4 regions of the Gracilibacillus phocaeensis genome follow, and region 2 is predicted to be linked to each of the others. Evidence: riboswitches for the same ligand, from Rfam matches in the RefSeq annotation. Region 2 holds a riboswitch; each other region holds the start of a gene.
What was found. Region 2 has a riboswitch for thiamine pyrophosphate ahead of tenA (thiaminase II). Riboswitches for the same ligand answer to the same signal wherever they lie in the genome.
Positions count from the first base shown of each region.

Region 1: linked by a shared signal. The riboswitch ahead of E0E32_RS11065 (thiamine phosphate synthase) and the one ahead of tenA (thiaminase II) in region 2 are both predicted to bind thiamine pyrophosphate.
Region 3: linked by a shared signal. The riboswitch ahead of thiW (energy coupling factor transporter S component ThiW) and the one ahead of tenA (thiaminase II) in region 2 are both predicted to bind thiamine pyrophosphate.
Region 4: linked by a shared signal. The riboswitch ahead of tenA (thiaminase II) and the one ahead of tenA (thiaminase II) in region 2 are both predicted to bind thiamine pyrophosphate.

Region 1 is NZ_LR131144.1:691,853-696,957, forward strand. It holds gene ilvC (ketol-acid reductoisomerase) at 1-376, opposite strand, end outside; gene ilvN (acetolactate synthase small subunit) at 475-996, opposite strand; gene ilvB (biosynthetic-type acetolactate synthase large subunit) at 993-2,726, opposite strand; TPP riboswitch at 3,513-3,608, shown strand; gene E0E32_RS11065 (thiamine phosphate synthase) at 3,716-4,333, shown strand; gene thiO (glycine oxidase ThiO) at 4,330-5,105, shown strand, end outside.
Region 2 is NZ_LR131141.1:320,100-325,204, reverse strand. It holds gene E0E32_RS01990 (sulfurtransferase) at 1-603, shown strand, start outside; gene E0E32_RS01985 (hypothetical protein) at 863-1,174, opposite strand; gene tenA (thiaminase II) at 1,361-2,029, opposite strand; TPP riboswitch at 2,125-2,227, opposite strand; one part of gene E0E32_RS01975 (IS3 family transposase) at 2,461-3,106, shown strand; one part of gene E0E32_RS01975 (IS3 family transposase) at 3,106-4,028, shown strand; gene E0E32_RS01970 (DUF1961 family protein) at 4,091-4,780, opposite strand; gene E0E32_RS01965 (exo-rhamnogalacturonan lyase family protein) at 4,792-5,105, opposite strand, start outside.
Region 3 is NZ_LR131143.1:533,994-539,098, reverse strand. It holds gene E0E32_RS07035 (aldo/keto reductase) at 1-360, shown strand, start outside; gene E0E32_RS07030 (PspC domain-containing protein) at 396-578, shown strand; gene thiW (energy coupling factor transporter S component ThiW) at 795-1,295, opposite strand; TPP riboswitch at 1,365-1,480, opposite strand; gene E0E32_RS07020 (LacI family DNA-binding transcriptional regulator) at 1,694-2,695, shown strand; gene hxlB (6-phospho-3-hexuloisomerase) at 2,710-3,267, shown strand; gene E0E32_RS07010 (bifunctional 4-hydroxy-2-oxoglutarate aldolase/2-dehydro-3-deoxy-phosphogluconate aldolase) at 3,281-3,910, shown strand; gene E0E32_RS07005 (TRAP transporter substrate-binding protein) at 3,959-4,987, shown strand; gene E0E32_RS07000 (TRAP transporter small permease) at 5,003-5,105, shown strand, end outside.
Region 4 is NZ_LR131143.1:85,436-90,540, forward strand. It holds gene thiM (hydroxyethylthiazole kinase) at 1-655, opposite strand, end outside; gene thiD (bifunctional hydroxymethylpyrimidine kinase/phosphomethylpyrimidine kinase) at 652-1,476, opposite strand; gene tenA (thiaminase II) at 1,469-2,164, opposite strand; TPP riboswitch at 2,290-2,396, opposite strand; gene lepB (signal peptidase I) at 2,446-2,994, opposite strand; gene E0E32_RS04960 (CynX/NimT family MFS transporter) at 3,195-4,394, shown strand; gene E0E32_RS04965 (hypothetical protein) at 4,483-4,791, shown strand.

The DNA.
Region 1 (5,105 bases), on a different contig from region 2:
GGAATACATCCACATCGGACGGAGGTACGATTTGGTTAAAGTGAATATTGAAACCATGAGCGAATACTAGAGCATTTCCTGCTTCTAGGTTAGGTTCGATCGCTTCTTTATAGATAGCTGGCTGATTTTCATCTGGAAGAAGAATCATGATGACATCGGCATCTTTGGATGCTTCTGCAACGGTTTTAACTTCTACACCATCTTCTTCTGCTTTGTCCCAAGAACGTCCTTTACGAAGTCCTACGACCACATCAAAGCCGCTTTCTTTAAGGTTTAGGGCATGTGCATGACCTTGAGAACCATATCCGATAATGGCAATTTTCTTCGATTGTAATACCTCTTCGTTGATATTATTGTTGTACAATACTTTTGTCATAAATATACTACATCCTCTCAAAAATTTTTATTTATATAATAAAGAAAACAGGTCTTTCCCTAGATGAAATAGGGAAAGCCTTCTTTTCTTATACTATCCTAACCTAATAAGGAAGAAAAATTCCCATCAATGGTGTTTGGCTGTTGGCCGCGAACAAAGGCGGTTAAGCCAGTGCGAGCCAGCTCTTTGATGCCATAGGGCCTTAATAATTCAATCAAGGCTTCTATTTTATCTGGCTTACCTGTAACCTGAATCGACATACTATCCTTGCTGACATCAATAATAGAAGCGCGGAATGGCTCGATGATGCCTTGAATTTCAGCGCGTAATTGGCTGTTGCTGACAATTTTAATCAGGGCCAATTCACGTGCAACAATGGCTTTATCGGTAATATCAGATACTTTTATCACATCAATTTGTTTGTTTAATTGCTTGGTTACTTGCTCTAATTTCTGAAAATCTTCCACATCTACAACAAACGTCATCTTGCTCATGTCCTCTGTTTCTGTTCTGCCGACGGAGATGCTTTCAATATTGAATTGACGACGCTGCAACAGCCCTGTAATTCGATTTAAGACACCACTGCGATTTCTAACCGTTGCTGTTATAATTCGTTTCATGGTTTCACCCCAATCATTTCATCTAGTCCTGTACCAGGGGCAATCATAGGGAATACATTCTCCTGCTGCAATACCCGTGCATCCACAAGAACAGGTCCATCATAATCAAAAATATCTGGTAAAGCATTGATAAATTCTTCTTGTGTCGTTAACTTGATTCCTCTCACATCATAAGCCTCGGCTAGTTTCACAAAATCTGGCTGGATTTGAAAGATAGATTGGGAATAACGTTCGCCATGGAACTTCTCTTGCCATTGTCTAACCATCCCTAGTGCTTGATTGTTTACGATAATGATTTTAACGGGTAATCTTTTTTCTTGTAAAATCGATAATTCCTGCAAGGTCATTTGGAAACCGCCATCGCCCACGATCGAGACAACCATTTCTTCGGGATTAGCCAATTGGGCACCAATAGCAGCAGGAAATCCAAAGCCCATCGTACCTAAACCACCAGATGAAACCCATTTATTTGGCTGATTAAAGGTATAGTATTGCGCCGCCCACATTTGATGCTGCCCAACGTCTGTTGTCACAATCGCATTGCCATTCGTGGCTTCGTATACTTGTTTGATCACCCATTGGCCGATCATTTCCTTATCCGGTGTGTTAAACCATAATGGGTAATTTTCTTTGTTTTCATGGATACGAACGAGCCATTCATCGTGATTCGGTTGGCTAATATCATGAGACAACAATCGTTTCAATGCCTCTTTGGCGTCACCAACGATAGGTATGGCTGTTGGAACATTTTTGCCAATCTCAGCAGGGTCAATGTCGACATGAGCCACGGTAGCTTTCGGTGCAAACGATGATAATTTACCAGTTAAGCGGTCATCGAACCTGGCACCAATGTTAATAAGTAGATCACATTCATACAAGGCCGTATTGGCAGCGTATGTGCCATGCATACCGGCCATTCCCATAAATAGCGGATGATCGCCAGGAAATGCTCCTAAGCCCAATAAGGTAGAGGTAACCGGAAGTGAGTACTTTTCTGCAAATTCCTGTACCTCTTTGGAGGCTTGCGCCATTAAGATACCAGCACCAGTTAATAATACTGGTTTCTCTGCTTTTCCGATCGCCTCCGCTAATTTTTTGGTTTGTAACGGATTTGGCTTGAATGTTGGCTGATATCCAGGTAAATCAATCTCTACTTTAGCTTGAAAATCATCACTGATAATTTCGGCTGAGACGTCTTTCGGGATATCGATCAATACAGGACCAGGACGACCAGTAGTTGCGATATGAAAGGCCTCTTTAACAACACGAGGGATATCTTTCACATCATTTACTTGATAATTGTGTTTAGTAATTGGTGTAGTAACCCCCATGACATCAACCTCTTGGAAGGCGTCACTGCCAATCACACCTTTGGCAACTTGGCCAGTAATCACAATTAATGGCAATGAGTCAATCATTGCGTCGGCAATTCCTGTTACTAAATTCGTTGCACCAGGTCCAGAGGTGGCTACCACAATTCCTGGCTTACCTGATACCCTGGCATAGCCCTCGGCTGCATGAATGGATCCTTGCTCATGTCGAGCTAAGATTTGATCAAAGGCATCTTGTGCTCTATATAATGCGTCAAAGATTGGTAATGCTGCACCGCCGGGATAACCAAATAGCGTGTCAACGTCTTCGTTAATCAAGGCATCGACTAGCAAATCAGCACCAATCCTGGGTTCTTTTGGTTCTACAGCTTCATTTGCTTGCTTTTGTGTGTTTTCCACGTTAATCCCTCCTATTAATAATTATCAACAATCACCTTGATTTATTGGTATTAGAAGATGTTTATGGTACAAAGAAAAGTATGGCTATTGTCTTTTCCTTACACTAAAAAAGGCCATCTCACCCTTGATTTCCGCCACTAGTGTAGCAGAGATCAAGGGTGAAAAGGCCTTTCTTTTCACGGTACCACCCTGATTTGCAATATTCTCACAAACATTGCCTCATAAAGCTATTTACAAAATCAAATAGCTTTGATTGGATAACAGGTACTGTGTAATACCTGGCTATACTTAATGGGAGAACCGTTCAGCATAGCACTCAGGGATGAGTAGTCAGATAAGGTGTATGGCCAAGTTTCCACCTGTCTTGGCTCTCTGCAGCATACATGATCCTGATCCTTTTTTCCCGTCCGCGTTTTTAAACATATTCGCTTATTGTTATAGTATACGATATCGCTTATTCTGTCCACAAAAAAGTTTTTAAATGTGTAATTTTCAGAAAAATCTGATTGACGACAATAATACAACTAAAAAGACGATAGGTCAACTGTTTTTTGCGGATTTTTTCGTTAAAAATAAGAAAGTACGGAATCCACTAAAAACGGAAGCGCTTTCTATCTTAAAATAGACAGGTAGGAAGAGTATAAAAGCATATTTCTAATGCCCATAACAATAACGTTGGCCATATCTAGCATCGTTTTTAATGGATCTGCTACGATTTTGAAAAACACCTGTAAAAATAAAACAGGATGTGTTATGCTTTGGAGGTAGTTCTAATTTCATAATCAACATCAACACTAGGGGAGCCTTTGGCTGAGACGAGTATTCGGACCCTTTGAACCTGATCTGGTTAACACTAGCGTAGGGAAGTGGCGGAAGCATGACGATATATTATTCGACAAATGAATTTTATATAATCGAAGCCACTTGTCCTAACTGGATAAGTGGTTTTTTTCGTTTCTTCCGGCTCAACGAAGAAAGGAGTAATGGAGATGGATAAATCACTGCATCTTATCAGTGATGGCGATTTTTCTAAACGGCATGTACAAATAGTAAAGCGTATTCATGGGGATATTGATTATTTGCATATAAGAGAAAAGAATAAGTCAGCAAAAGATATTCTGGAACTAATCGAAGTATTAAAAACTAGCGGGTTACCCTTAACGAAACTAATCGTAAATGACAGAGTTGACATTGCCGTGATGAAACAATGTGCAGGAGTCCAGTTGGCCTATCACAGTCTAGCTGTTTCATTGGTTAAAAATTGCTTCCCAACGCTTCTTACAGGGAAATCTGTCCATTCGTTAGCAGAGGCTGAACAGGCTCAACAAGAGGGAGCAGATTACTTGTTATATGGTCATATTTATCCTAGCAGTTCTAAGCCGAATCAACGACCAAGAGGAATAGCTAATCTTCGGCAATTAAGCGAAGAACTATCGGTACCGGTCTATGCTATTGGCGGCATTACACCTGATCGAACAAAAGAAATAATCAAGTCAGGGGCAAGTGGGATAGCTATCATGTCAGGTATTTGGCAGGCGGCGGATCCGATACAAACAATAAAGGCTTACCTGCAAGTGTTGAATAACAGGAAAGAAGGTGGAAAGTGAAAAAGACATTTGATCAAATCATTGTTGGTGGCGGCGTGATTGGTTGTTCGATTGCTTATCAATTGTCCAAAAGAGGTTATCAGGTGCTGATAGTTGAAAGGGATCAAATCGGTTGTGAGGCCTCTAGTGCTGCGGCAGGAATGCTAGGTGCTCAAGGAGAATTCACACAAGCAAGTCCTCTTTTTCAATTTGCTCAAGAAAGCAGAGCGTTATTTGCAGATTTATCAGTTGAGCTTTGGGAAGAAGCAGGGATGGATATTCAGTATGTTCATAAAGGAATCATGAAGTTCGCTTTTGATCAGCAGCAATACAATACGTTGAAAAGCCTGGCAACTTTTCAACAGGAAGCTGGTTATCCTGCTTATTTGCTGTCGACAGAAGAAGCGAGAAAGATGGAACCAAGTTTGACAGAGGAGCTTCACACGGTTCTTTACCTGCCGAATGATGGTCAGGTGTCCGCTTATCATCTGACAAAAGCATTTTCCCTTGCCGCCTATCGTCATGGTGTCATGCTTCATGAACAGGAAAAAGCAGTTGAACTGCTAAGGGAAAATAAAAAGGTTTATGGTATACGAACCACAAAAGGAACCTATTACGCTGATCAAGTCATTGTAGCAACGGGAGCATTTGGCGATGATCTGCTGCCTGATGAATATGCCATTATTCCTGTAAAAGGGGAATGTCTGCTATTGGAATCAGAGCAGCGCTTATTTCAAACAACCCTGTGGATGGACGGCTGTTACCTTGTCCCCAAGCAAGGCAACAAGGTGGT
Region 2 (5,105 bases):
GGCCAGATTGGGATAGATAATCAGACAACGGTTATTATCTACGATCAATCCAATGATATGTTTGCCGCCAGAATGTGGTGGCTATTATATTATCTCGGTCACGAAAACGTTTATGTGCTAGACGGAGGATATGAACAATGGGTCATCGATGGAAATAAGGTGACAGATGAAGCTCCCCAGCCAGAAACAAAAACGTACCACCCTGCCATCCGTACAGGTGAGAAGGCAGACATAGATGAGGTGAAAGAAAAACTAGAAGATCAGTCTGCTCATTTAATCGATTCACGCTCTAAAAACCGTTATTTAGGCAAAGTGGAACCCATGTACCGAAAAGCGGGGCATATTCCCGGCGCGAAGAATTATTTTTGGAAAGAGGTATTGGCAGATAACGGAGCTTGGAAAAACCCGGAGGAGCTTAAAAGTCATTTCGGTCATTTGAAGCAGGATGAAGAGATTATTGTTTCCTGTGGCTCAGGCGTATCTGCCTGTCCGAACATACTAGCACTCAAACTTGCAGGCTTTGAAAATGTAAAACTGTATCCAGGAAGCTTTAGTGACTGGATTTCCTACGATGAAAATAAAGTAGAGACAAAAGAAGAGTAGTTTGGAAAAATGTTATGTCTGAGTAATTGATGGGCAGATTTATATGGAATGGTATGATCACGAATGGAGGATATCACTCCCAGCAGTCGCTTTCCTAGCAAGCGATCGATCTTCTTATATTACCGGCCATCATCTTGATGTAACAGGTGGAAGCCAATTATAAGTCCTTATTTTTGGTTATAGGATGATTGTTAAACGAAGGACCCATATACAGAAAATTAATTTTCATTCTGTTTTTGGATCCTTCTTTTTTTTAATTCTAGCACCAAAAACCTTTTATTATTTCCGCCAAGGGTTTCGGGCTATCTACATTTGCTTCATGTCCTGCTTTTTCAATTATTCCAAAGTTTGCTCCCTTTATTCGATGACTCAATCGTTCAGCTGCTTTTCGATTTGCCTGATCTTTTTCTCCGCAAAAAGCTTGATACAGATTGTGATAATCCATCTTGTCTGTTTCGACCAAGGTGTATAAATCAGGTAAAGCTACTCTCTCTGTCATTTCTATGTAGTCTAACGTTATTTTCCAGCTACTAGAATGTTGACCAAGTCCATGAGCAAACAAATAGGTCATGACAATAACACCTCACATTATCCCATATAGTTGGATCTAACTTCTTCCTATTCAGAGTATTTACCATGTTTTACCGAAGAAAGCAAGTTGGTGACCCTAGTAACCACTAGAGCGCAAGATTTTTGGATTCAACTATCAAACACGAATGAATGTTTACCATTCTAACAATGAAAGCATTTCGAAAACTTACTTTTCTGAAAGCCAGCTTTCCCTGTTATAAGACATTTCCCAAAACAGAAGTTCATACTCTTTTGCAATAATAAATTGTTCCTTTACTTTCTCTTTTTCGTGATCATTCATTGTTTCAACCAATCTGTTTAGTAAATCAATCATTTCATTCGTTGCATCTTGAAACCAATCACTTGCATACATATTAATCCAGTTACGATAAATTTCCGGTTCTGGTGTTGCCGATTCATTTGCTTTTCCGATATCTGCATATAACCAGTAGCATGGTAAAATCGCAGCAACAGAATGTGCAAGATTCCCAGACATGGTGGCCCGATATAAATGAGAGGTATACGCATAGGCAGTTGGAGCAGGTTTAAAGTTGTCGATATCTTCCTGTGTAATATGTAAAATCTCAGCATGTTGCTTATGCACAGTTAGCTCGGCTTCTGCTGTAAATCGGGCTTTATCAGCTAGAAGAGCGGTTAATTTAAAATCATCTGCTTGTGAGGCAGCAATAGCATGAATTTTACCGTAGTGTTTTAAATAATAAATGTCTTGCAAAATATAGAATTTGAATGTTTCTAGCGGTAAATCTCCCTTCACAATCCCTTGTACAAATGGATGTTTTAAACTTTTTTTCCAGCTCTCCTTCGTTGCAGCACGTAATTCATCTGTAAATGTCATAAAAAATCCTCCTCATCATCTTTTTTCTAAAGACTAGTAGAAGGAAGTATTGGCATAGGAAAAGATATACACGCACATAAATGCAGTGTATACTTTAACTGCTGAATCTACTTCCCTCCGCTGGCCTTAACCAGATCAGGTTCTAAGGGTGCTAAATATACATTTATCTCAGCCATTACGGCGCCCCTAGTAGAAAATTTGAATTTATTCTGTTGTCTTCATGCTAGCAGAACAAATCGAGAAGTCAAGCCTTGAGGATTTGGTGAATAGCAATTGTACACAGAATAGCCCTCATGGTTTTTGGTCTCATGATTGGAATCATGTTCCAATGAGAATTGGGAACAAAAGCAGCGACTAAAGGTGATAGGCTCCCTTTATAGTAGACAGAGAAATAATAAAAATTCTCTCCTACTAGGAAGGGAGTATTTTTAATGTCTAAAAGAATAACCAAACATACGCTAGAAGAACGTATGGAGATTGTACAAAAGGTGACGGAAGAAAAGAAACCGATTAGTGCTATCGCAAGAAAATACGAAATGTATGAAAATACGGTGAAAGAATGGGTTCGTAAATATAAAAGTAATGGGATAGATGGATTGAAGGAGTCAAGGAATTGGAAACAGTACCCAGAGGAATTAAAAAGACAGGCTGTAGCGTTCTATCTTGAACAAGAAAATAGCCTCAAGGTAACATGTGAACAATTTAATATTTCGTCCACTTCCGTTTTACGTCGTTGGATAAAGCTTTATACTAGTGGTAAAGCAATAAAATCCACTAGTAAAGGAAGCGTTAAAATGAGCGAAGGACGTAAAACCACATTCAAAGAACGGATAGAGATTGTCCAATATGCGATTGCCAATGATTCCAATTATCATCAAGCAGCGGAGAAGTATAAAGTTTCCTATCAACAGGTTTATAGCTGGGTTCGTAAATATGAGAAAGACGGAGAGCAGGCTCTTCAGGACCGCCGCGGGAAGACATTAGAAACTAAGCCAAATCTAACGGAAGAAGAAAAATTAAAGCTTCGGATTAAGGAATTAGAACACCGTAATCAATATTTGGAGGCAGAAGCTGGTCTCTTAAAAAAGTTAGAGGAAATCGAAAGGAGAGGATCGAACGATTAAGGAAACAAGTCCCGGCATTTGAAGCCATTCATGCCTATCATGAAGAAACAGGCATGCCGATTCAATTACTATGCGATATTTTAAAGGTGTCCCGTTCTGGATATTATAAGTGGCTGCATCACATACCAGGCGAGCAAGAAGACGAAAATGCATGGCTAATCAAGAAAATCCAAATGATTTTTAAACAGTACGGAGGAATCTATGGCTATCGGCGAATCAGAATGGTGATTGATCGCAAATACGGAAAACGATATAATCTGAAGCGCATTCGTCGTTTGATGATTTTATTAGGCTTAAAATCATTTATCCGTCGTTCGAATGGATATTCCACCAAAACAAGCTACGTCAACATGGAGGAGAATATTTTGAACCGGGAATTTACGGCAGACAAGCCAAATCAGAAATGGGTAACGGATATCACACATTTAAAATACAGCCTGAGTCATAAAGCTTATTTAAGCGTCATTAAAGACCTTTATGATGGTTCGATTGTTGCCTATAAGGTTGGTTATTATAACGATAATGAGCTGGTTATGGAAACCATTAAAGCAGCACTGGAAGCAAATCCAGGTGCCACGCCTTTACTGCATAGTGATCGGGGTTCGCAATATACATCGAGGGAATATCGTTTGGTGACAACAAAAGCCGAGATTACACGCAGCATGTCCCGTGTTGGGAAATGTATTGATAATGCGCCTGTAGAAAGCTTTTTTGGCCATTTTAAAAGTGAATCTTATGATTTAAAACGATATAAGAGCTTTGAAGAATTAGTAGAGGATATTGATCGATATATCCAATTTTATAATGAAGAACGTTACCAGGAGAAATTAAACAGCCTGACACCGTTGGAATATCGGGACCAGGCTGTTGCATAGAGTTTTTGTTTTTTTACTGTCTACTTGACGGGGCACAGTTCAAACAGAAAAGGTGCTTTCCCTTATTTTTTATTAATCTGGAATACGTTGAAGTTTGCGTATTCTGCTATTAAGGGGGCCATTTGCCTAAATCCGATTCTACCATCCCGTAGAATCGAACCATGTGTTTCACCATCATCATAAAACTGAAAGATCAACAACTGATTGATGTAAAATTGGATATTTTCTTGATATTTCACCAATTCTATATGATAAGGACCATTGGCGTCGACAACACTTGGCAATGGATCTGCCCCTTGTGACACCAAGTGGAAGCCATAGCTTTTCCTCAAATTACTGGTGTGAAATTGCCGTTCATCTTCCCATTTTCTTCTATAATAAGATACATGATAGGCATTGATATCGCCATGATGGTATTCATCATATATACCTGTTCGCTTCGCCAAAGAAGGATGAAACAAATCCTCTCCCGTTTTCCCAGTTGCAGCAAAGAAAAGAATGCATAATCCTGGTTCTCTAATCGGCCAAAAATCCCAAGTTATAGCTATATTCTCAGGAAAATGATCTTGACACCATAAGACAAAGTTTGATTTTTGTCCCTCTTTCGGATCTTTGATGTTTTCCATTCGCAAACGTTGCAAAGGAAAACTGAAGGCAGCCTCTCCCTCCAGGCGAAAATCCTTGATATCCGTATGACTCTTTAATGGGTTATGATAGATTAATTGATGGTTATACTGTTCTTGCCAATACATCGGTTCACCTCCTAGTTTGTTGCCTTTAACATCTTTTCATAAGAATGGTCCAAATAATTTTCTACTAATTCCAAACAGATGATAACGTTCAAAGACCATTGCGCAGCTGTATTCGTTGAAATGTCTTTTATTTCTAGTATGGGGTGTAAATAATCTGTAATCTCCTCCACATGTAATGGTGACTTAATATGCCAATGACTTTGATCAGCTAATAAGAGTTTCCAGGCAAGATCACCTAAGCCCTTATCCTGTTTCTTGGCAGCAGCATATGCAACCAAAGAAGCAGATAACATGGGGATATTCCAATCTACTCCATTGATTTCTC
Region 3 (5,105 bases), on a different contig from region 2:
CCAATGGTTAATCAAGTGGAGTATCATCCACATTTACAGCAAAAAAGCCTGTATGACTATTGTAAGAAGCATAACATTCAGTTAGAGGCGTGGTCTCCGTTAAAACAAGGGGAACTATTAACGGATGAAACATTGATGGAGATTGCAGAACGACATGGGAAATCCACGGCACAAATTATTTTACGTTGGGACTTACAGCAAGAAGTAATTACGATTCCGAAGTCGGTGAAACAACAGCGTATTCATGATAATGCGGATGTATTTGATTTTGAGTTAACCAATGCTGAAATGAAATTGATTGCCGACATGAATAAAGACGATCGGGTTGGGGCGGACCCAGATGAAATGAACAATCGATAAATAGGGAGGCAAGACTCTTCAGGAGGGATTTCGTGATGAACAGGAAATTAAATAAATCGGTGAATGACCGTGTCCTACTTGGCGTTTGTGGAGGGATTGCCGATTTTTTCGGCATCACTCCTTTACCCGTTCGCATTATTTTCCTTCTTACTTTAGGAGGGTCTTTCTGGGTTTATGTCGTATTGGCCTATGTTTTGGACGATGCTCCTACCTTGTGATCATAAGGTTGATGACTGCTTGTATCTTAGCAGTCATCAATTTTTTTCTTGAAAAGTAAAGAAAAAAATCTTTGGTATAAAAGGATTAGGATAGATCTCGACCTTGAATGAATCGGGGTGCTGATAAGATGGATGTTTAACATCATCCATCTTATCAGTAGTTCGTATCTAGTTTCGGTTAGTAATAAGGGAGCAGGTGGAATTTGTCAGTTTTTCTTATTTAGATGGAAGTGTTTGATTGACAAGTGAGGTGTGCTTCACACGTGACAGTAGTAACAGACCAATCAATGCCCCGGTAATACTGCTGACAAGAAAGCCGGGCAGAAAGGCCAGTACTCCCACTGAAGTTCCCATCACAAGCTTGGCAAAAGGGACGCATAATAGCGAGCCAATAATGCCTGTTCCGAACATTTCACCCCCTCCAGCAAGCCACTTCTTATGTCCCCATCGATAAAGATAGCCCGCTAATAAGGCGCCAACCATTCCTCCTGGAAATGCCAATAATGTACCAATACCTAATAGATTTCGTAATAATCCAATCGTAAAGGCAATGACAACAGCTGGTATAGGACCAAGCATGACGGCTGCAATGACATTAACGGCATGCTGTACTGGATAGGCTTTTGCCACCCCTGTTGGGAACCAGAGAAATTGCGACCCCAGTGTGCCAATTGCAATGAGCACCGCCATTATCGTGAGTAAATGTGTTCGATTCATTTCTTTTCCTCCTTTGTTTTTTTGCACGCAAGGAAGGAAAAAAGCCAGATTCTTATGATAAAAAGAACCTGGCTAAATAACCTACTTCCCTCCGCTGGTTATCAACCAGATCAGGTTCATAGAGTTAAAAGGCTTGATCGCGCCTTTCTCTCAGCCTATACTGATAGGCACCCCTAGTAGTGCATGCATATGTAATTGTATGTCATTGTACCAAAGATAGCGCAAAAGTCAATTTTTCACAAAGTTATTGTCCATGTATATAGCAACATTCCTTTTCATTATCGCAAAAATAAATTTATATAAAAGGGTTGTAAAACGCTTTCTAATGATTTATACTTTCACTAAATCGATTTACTAAACCGATTTAGTAGTTAAAAGCTAGTTAGAGGGGTATGCGTATGAAAAGGATAACCATTGCAGATGTAGCTAAATTAGCCGGGGTATCAAAAAGTACTGTCTCCCAATATCTTAATCACCGTTTTGATTATATGGGAGCGGATACTAAACAAAAAATAGAAAAAGCGATCCAGCAATTAAACTATAAACCGAATATGGTCGCACGTAGTTTGAAACAAAAATCTTCTACGACAATTGGGGTGATTGTGGCTAATATCCTCCATGTATTTTCTACTCAGGTGATTCGGGCGATTGAAGATTTCTGTCAGGAGAAAGGTTTTCATGTGATTGTCTGTAATGCCGACGATCAGCCAGAGAAAGAGAAGAAATATATCGAGATGCTGCGGGCAAAGCAAGTGGACGGTGTGATTGCCTTCCCAACTGGCGATAACGTGGAGCTTTATCAAAAACTGCTGGAAGAAGATTATCCCGTTGTTTTAATGGATCGAATTATTCCATCTCTGGATATTCCATCGATTTTATTGGACAATCGAACAGCTGCCCAGTTGGCTGTCGCTGAAATCGTTCAGCAGGGCTTTCAACGGCCAGCAGTTGTCAGTTCACCACTTACAGCCGCAATTACTCCTCGAATAGAGAGGGTAGAGTCTTTCCAGCGGAGCTTACAGGAACATGGATTGGAGCTATTACCTTCTTACAAGGTAAGTGGAAAAATGGTGGATTTAACCAACAAGTTAGCTGAACTGTTTCAAAATGAACAACCGCCAGATGTTTTGTTTGCGATTAATGACCGTGTGCTACATGAGGTATTAACGTTCATTAAACAGCAAGGATTAAGGATACCAGAGGAGGTAGCGGTGATAAGTATTGACGACGTGTCCTTTGCCAATTTCTATAACCCACCGTTAACCACGATTTCTCAGCCTGCCTTTGACATGGGGAAGAAAGCGGCAGAAATACTGTTTGAATGTATGGTTGATCAAAAGGAGGAAAAGCTGCAAGTTTATCGTTTTCCACCAACCTTAAATAAACGAGAATCCTGTTGAGAAAGGGTGTTACCATGAAAAATATATCAACTACCATTGTAAACGAAGTGCGAGAGGTGCTTGATCATGTCAAGGAAACAGAGATGATCCAATTAGCAGAGGCCATCCAGTCTGCCAAACGAATCTTTATTGCCGGAACAGGTCGATCAGGGTTAGTGGGAAAAATGTTCGGCATGCGTTTAATGCATAGTGAATATCCGGTATTTATTGTAGGAGAAACGATTACGCCGAGCTTAGGTTCCCAAGACTTGTTGTTGGTTATTTCCGGTTCGGGTGGTACCGCTAGTTTACTCCAATATGCACAAAAAGCAAAAGAGATTGACGCCAAAGTAGCCTTGGTCACCACCAATCCAGATTCAACGATTGGACAACGAAGCGATGTAACGGTACAGATCCCAGCGGCAACGAAGAAACGCTTGGCGTCAGAACCTGAAACTATTCAACCATTAGGCAGTTCATTCGATCAGTCCGCTCATCTGTTATTAGATGCGATTATCGTCTATTTATTAGAAACCTATCCAGCTGCTCGTGATGAGGCAAGCTTACGTCAGCAGCACACCAATTTAGAGTAGAGGAGAGAAAATTATGTCTATTATCGAAGGAATTAAGCAAGAGAAGGTGGTTGCCGTCATTAGAAAGGCAACGAAAGAAAATATAGTACCTATTTTGGAAGCGTTGGCAGAAGGTGGCGTACATCATGTGGAAATTACGGCAGAAACCCCGCAAGTAAACCAAATTATTGAAAAGGCAGTACGAGAAGCAGATCCAGCCATGAAAGTTGGGGCAGGAACCGTACTAGACCCGGAAACAGCCAGATCTGTCATCATGGCAGGGGCGGCTTTTGTTGTCTCCCCGACGTGGAATGTCGATACACTACGATTATGTCAGCGTTATGGAATCGAACATATTCCAGGGGTGCTGACACCTACAGAAATTTCTGTTGCCTATGAACATGGGGCACGTATGGTGAAGATATTTCCAGCTGATTCTGTAGGCCCGTCCTATATCAAAAATATCCGTGGGCCTCTGCCGCACGTATCGGCAATGGTTACCGGCGGAATCACACTCAACAATATGAATGACTATTTACAAGCAGGAAGTACCGCTGTGGGGATAGGAAGCAACTTAGTAAATGCTGTCCAGTTGAAATCAGAAGCCGACTATCAGGAGCTGACGAAACGAGCGGAAAACTATATTCGACGAGCGAATTCATAAGTCGATAAGCCTCAAATAAGGATCAACATGCATAAGGGAGGTAGCCGCATGTCAAAAAATAAAATGGTGTTCCTTTCCCTATTGGCAGGGATTATTACCCTACTTTTTACGGGATGCAATACGGATGAAGTAGAGGTTAACGAAGAAGGAAAGATAAAAATTATTGCCGCGCATAATCAGACATCACCAGATAATCCTTATCAGGCAGGGTTGTTAAAATTTAAAGAAATAGTCGAAGAAAAATCAGGCGGACAAATGGAAGTAGAAGTGCATGCTGGTACAATTGGGACAGAGGAGTCAGAGTTAATTGAGAAGCTACAATTAGGGGCAGCAGATGTTGTCGTGGCCTCACCTGGTCTGATGACGCAAACAGGAATACGGGAAGTGGACTTGTTTTCTGCACCATATTTGTTCAATACGTATGATCATTGGTTAGCAGCTGTAGATGGTGAAGTAGGCAAAGAGATGGCACAAGTCATTAATGATAAATCGAATAATTCGTTTAAGCTCTTAGGCTACTGGTCAGCTGGTGTACGGCATTACTATGGCAAAAAACCGATTGAATCAATAGAAGATTTGAAAGGGTTATCATTACGTACCCAAACATCAGGGGTTATCTCTGATTTCTGGAAGGAGCTTGGTGTAGTACCATCTGGTATTGCTTGGGGCGAACTATACCAAGGGTTACAACAGGATGTAGTCGATTCATCGGAGAATGCTTATCCATTTTTTGTCCAGCAATCTCACCATACAACGCCTAACGGGAAATATATCACGGAAACGGCGCATGATTTTACGACACGATTTTTACTGATCAATGGAGAGAAGTTTGATAACTATACGTCCAAGCAGCAGGAGATTATTCTGCAAGCGGCCGAGGCCTCTGTGGAAACCGAACGGGAAGTGACCTTGCAGCAGGATGAAGAATATAAAGAGAAGGCGATAGAGGAAGGGGCTGAAGTAAACGAGATTGATCGTGAACCGTTTATCGAGATTGCGACCCCAATCATTGAGGCATTTGCCAAAGAGATTGAAGTAGAAGAATTATTGCAGAAAATCCGTTCATTAGAGGAATAACAAGGAGGTAATTGGATGAGAAAGTGGGTAGGCACCTTAGAAAAAATACAGATTTCCATAGGCATAGCCTTTCTCTTTATCTTTTTCGGAGTGATTGTTCTGCAAATTATCACCAGAT
Region 4 (5,105 bases), on a different contig from region 2:
CGTAATAGCTCACCGCCGCTGCTGCCGCTTCTAATAAATCATCCTCCACCGTAATAAAAGCGGCTACTACAGCCGTCAGTAAACATCCCGCACCGGTAATCTTGGTTAATAAGGGGTGCCCATTACTAATGACGATTAGCTGCTCTCGATTAATCAATACATCTTGCGCACCGGTAATCACTAATGGAACCTGCAAACGGTCAAAACCTTGTTGCGCAATCTCTTTCATTGGTAAATCTTGCGCACCCTCTACTCCCTTCACTTCTGTCTTTACTCCAGCCAAGCTTGCTATCTCACCAGCATTTCCGCGAATACAGGCAAGATCCACTTCTTGTAAAATTCGTTCAGCAGATGCCATGCGAAATGCGGTTGCCCCTACACCAACAGGATCAAATACAACGGGAACTCCTGCTTTATTGGCCGCCTTCCCCGCCAAAATCATCGCATCCACTTGTTCTTGTGTCAGGGTACCAATATTTAAGACAAGAGCGCTTGCCTGCTGGGCCATCTCTTCTACTTCTTCCTTGGCATGCGCCATTACCGGTGCAGCGCCAACAGCATACAAACCATTTGCTGTAAAATTCATCACGACTTGGTTAGTTATATTATGAATAAGAGGCTGTTCCTGACGAACTTGTTCCATTAAGTGTTTCATGATAACTCCTCTCTTTGATAAGGTAATCCTTGCAACCGGTGTCCCCAATGATTGGTTGGACCATTCCCCTTACCAAGCTCTAATGGATATTGAATAGCATCCGTAATAAATGCTTTGGCTAGCTGTACTGCTTCTTTAATCGATTTTCCTTTTGCCAATTCGGCCGTAATTACTGCCGAAAACGTGCATCCTGTTCCATGTGTGTGCTTCGTATTCACTCGCTTGGCCTTGAGATACTCGAAAGACACGCCATCATAAAGGATATCCGTTGGTTCATCGGCTAAGTGACCGCCCTTAATAACAGTCGCTGCTGCACCCAGCTCTTTCACGATCAACTTAGCTGCCTTTTCTGCCATTTGACTATTCGTTATTTTGAAATCTACCAACGTCTCTGCCTCCGGAATATTCGGCGTGACAACAGACGCGAGTGGTACAAGCTGGTCACGAATCACTTGTTTGGAAGCCTCATCCATTAAAGAATCTCCACTGGTGGCTACCATGACAGGATCTATAACATAAGGCTTATCAGCAGTCTCTATCTTTTGAGCAATTCGCTCCATCATCGCTACCGTTGCAATCATACCTGTTTTTATCGCTTGCGGTGAAATATCGTTTAATACCATGTCTAGCTGCTTTTCAATAAAATCCACATCTAAATGCCGTACTTCTTGAACACCTAGCGTATTTTGGGCTACTACAGAAGTAATCACACTCATGCCATATACTTCCCGTTCTTGAAAGCTCTTTAGATCCGCCTGGATACCAGCACCCCCGGTTGGATCGGTACCCGCTATGGTTAATGCAGAAGCTACTTTACTCATTCGTTGGTCTCCCTTCTAAAGCAAACGGCCACTCCTCTACTTGATAGGCCATTTCCCAAAACAGATATTCTAACTGACAACTTTTAATAAAGGCTTGTTTCGCTTTTTCCTTCTCCTGTTCCCTTACCCCTTCCGCCCACTCATCTAAACGTTGACATAGTTCGGTGGTAATGGAACCTGTTTCCGGATTGGCATAAAATTGAATCCAGTCATAGAATGGGTGATCTTCTGTTGGCTGATACACCTCATTTAAATGCTGCCCGATCTCCAAATAAGTCCATGGACAAGGAAGCAATGCGGCGATTAGTTCTCCCATACTTCCTTGCTGCGCCACACTTTTCATATGCGTAACATAATGATGAGCAGATGGTGGTAAAGGGTATCCTTGTAAGTCATCATAATGAACTCCCGCCACCTGACAAAGGTTGTGATGCGGATGAATCTCACTATGAAGGATAAAGCTGATCTTCTCATGGAAATAGGCCATTTCCTTTCTTGTATCACCCTTAGCGATCGCGATCCCATAGATATTGATAAAGGCATTAAGATATTCATAATCCGCCTTGACATAGTGGATAATCGCTTCCTTATGCAAATCCCCTTTTCCAATACCCACTACAAAAGGATGTTGGAAAATCCCTTGATAAATATCGTCTGCTGCTGCTCGTAATTCTTCACTAAATGTCATCTCGTTTCCCTCCTGTTTTTTAAATGATAACCTCATATTGACATGCAAAAAAACCGCCCCACTAATAAAAGCGGAGCGGTTTTCGTATCATTGATTCATCAAATACAAGGTATATTTATCCCATATACCATCCTGCTCCACTTCCCTACGCTGGTATTAACCAGTTCAGGTTCTAAGGGATCAAGAAAACATTCTTATCTCAGCTGTTGTCACAGCACCCCTAGCGGAATATCAATTATGAAGTTACTTTTACTTAATCATGGATAAGACTTGATGTCAAGTTAAGGAATAATACCAAATGATTCAATCGGCCAAATCCTCATTTTAACATCGCCAATAATGGCATCTTCATCAATGAAGCCAAATTCACGACTATCCTTACTTACACGGCGATTATCTCCCAACACGAACACCTTTCCCTCAGGAACTGTTTTTTCCCCGGTCAAGTCTTCTAGAGTGAAATTACCGGTTAAGTGTACCTCATCTGGTAAATCTGCTTTTGTTTCTGCTAAATAAGGCTCTTCGTGTAGTTCACCATTAATATAGAGTTGATCATTTTCCATGGAAATCGTATCCCCTTCAAAACCGATCACTCGCTTCACATAATTATCCTTTGAATCAGGAGCCTTAAAAGCTACCTCATCAAAACGATTAATCGTGCTTACTTTGCTTAAAATAATACGATCCCCGTCTTCCAAGTTGGGCATCATCGACTCTCCCTTGACGATCGACGGAGTGATCAAGAAGTAGCGACAGACCAGCACAATCAATAGTGCTACCAAAATCGCTCGTATCCATGAAAAGATCTCCTGCCATACTTTGCTCTCCATAATTGACCTTCTTTCTTCCGATTGAGACTTCCTCTAACCATTATTATATGTTATTCTATTGTAATGCAAATCCATCTAAAATACTACCAAATAGTTTAACATATTCTGTATGTCCTAGGTAAATATCATGATCTAACTTGTTGGAAATCGAGATGATTGGCTCTGACAGAAATAAATACAAAGAAAATCAGGTGAAAAAAATGGAAACCTCTTCACAAACCAATAAACGCTACCTATCTATTTTGATGGTTGCTGGTATTATTTTATTAGCATTTAACCTTCGTCCAGCCATTACTGGGGTAGGGCCTATTATCGGGATTATCCGAGAAGATCTTGCCATCAGCAACGGGTTAGCTGGTTTTCTGACCAGTCTGCCTTTGTTAGCCTTTGCCTTTATGTCCCCGTTGGCACCTAGAATTGCAAATAAAGCAAGTAATGAAAAGGCCTTATTATATGGTTTGCTAATATTACTTGTTGGGATTTGGATACGATCGACTTCCCTTATTGCGCTGTTATTTATTGGAACAGCCTTGATCGGGGTAGGTATTGCGATTATTAATGTGCTGTTACCTAGTCTAATTAAGAGTAGTTTCCCAGCAAAAGTTGGATTGATGACTGGCGTATATACGACCTCGATGTCCATGTTTGCAGCTACAGCATCTGGTGTAAGTGTACCATTGACGGTGTCCTTAGACTTAGGATGGCAGTGGTCATTAACTAGCTGGAGTATACTCACTGTCGCAGGGATCATTGTCTGGTCTATCGTCATCAAGCTCCGTTCCAAAACACAGGAACAGCAATTAATGGAACCAAAGCGCGGAAAATTGATGCGTTCACCAATCGCTTGGCAGGTTACCGTATTTATGGGGTTACAATCATTTGTATTTTACGTCACCATTTCTTGGCTGGCGGAAATCCTCATTTCCCATGGCTATAGTGCCTCTACTGCAGGTTGGTATGTCGCTTATATGCAGTTTATTGGTTTACCGGCAACGTTTTTTACACCGGTGATTGCAGGTAGGATTCCTAACCAACAGCCATTGGTCGTCATCTTTGGCCTTTGCGGCGCAATTGGATATGCGCTTCTCTATTTTGACCCAGGTATGATTGGCACCTCGATTGCAGTTACCTTAATTGGACTTATGCTTGGCTCCAGCATCAGCTTAGCGCTGGCTCTGCTTGGACTCCGGACCACAACGGCTAAACAGGCTGCCGAGTTATCAGGCATGGCCCAGTCCTTCGGATATTTATTAGCGGCCGTTGGTCCCATTGCCATCGGTTTTCTGTTTGATATCACCCATTCCTGGAAGCCATCGATTGTGACGATTACAATCCTGACCCTCGTCATGATAAGCTTTGGTTTGGGAGCGAGCAGGAATAAAAACGTCTTGGAAGAGTGAGCTTGCAAGCAAACCACTTTATCCTGCACAAAAAAGGGCGTATAATCATAGACATAATTAGGAATATATGAAGGAGAGAGATAAACGGATGAAACATTGGATGATTGCCATTGGCTTATTGTTTATTATTTCTCCCTATTTGACAGCTGATCATCATGAAGGAACGGCTTTGGTTTCTGCAGAGCTAACCGATAGCACAGATTACTATTATCAACAAATAGATGATAGTGATCCTGCCATGGATGCCAGCTTATTATCGAATACAGCAGTTAGCTATGACACATTATTCTTGATATTGTTGGTATGTATCGTTCCTTCTTTACTACTAGGCAATGGTCATTTGCTGGCAGTCTTTTATCAATCTAATTATCTGATCACATGCAGACATTCCTCATAAGCATGCCAAAAAAAGAAGGAGGAATAACTCATGATGTGGTTTCGGATTTTTATGATTGGATTGTTTTCCACTGCTGCTTTGAGTGTATGGTTGTATCAAGGGATTGAAATTTTCCATGCATTCAGTGATTATTTTAAACATCGTTAAGCCTTTTAATGGTTTATGGAAAAAACTAGCATTCGCTCAGATTTTGAGTGAATGCTAGTTTTTTATAAAAGGGCAATAAAAAAACGTCCGGGTTAGTAACCGCAGTCCCAAGAGGTTACAATCTTAGCCTGCGAACCTCTATGGAGTCTACACCTATTTTCTTCGCT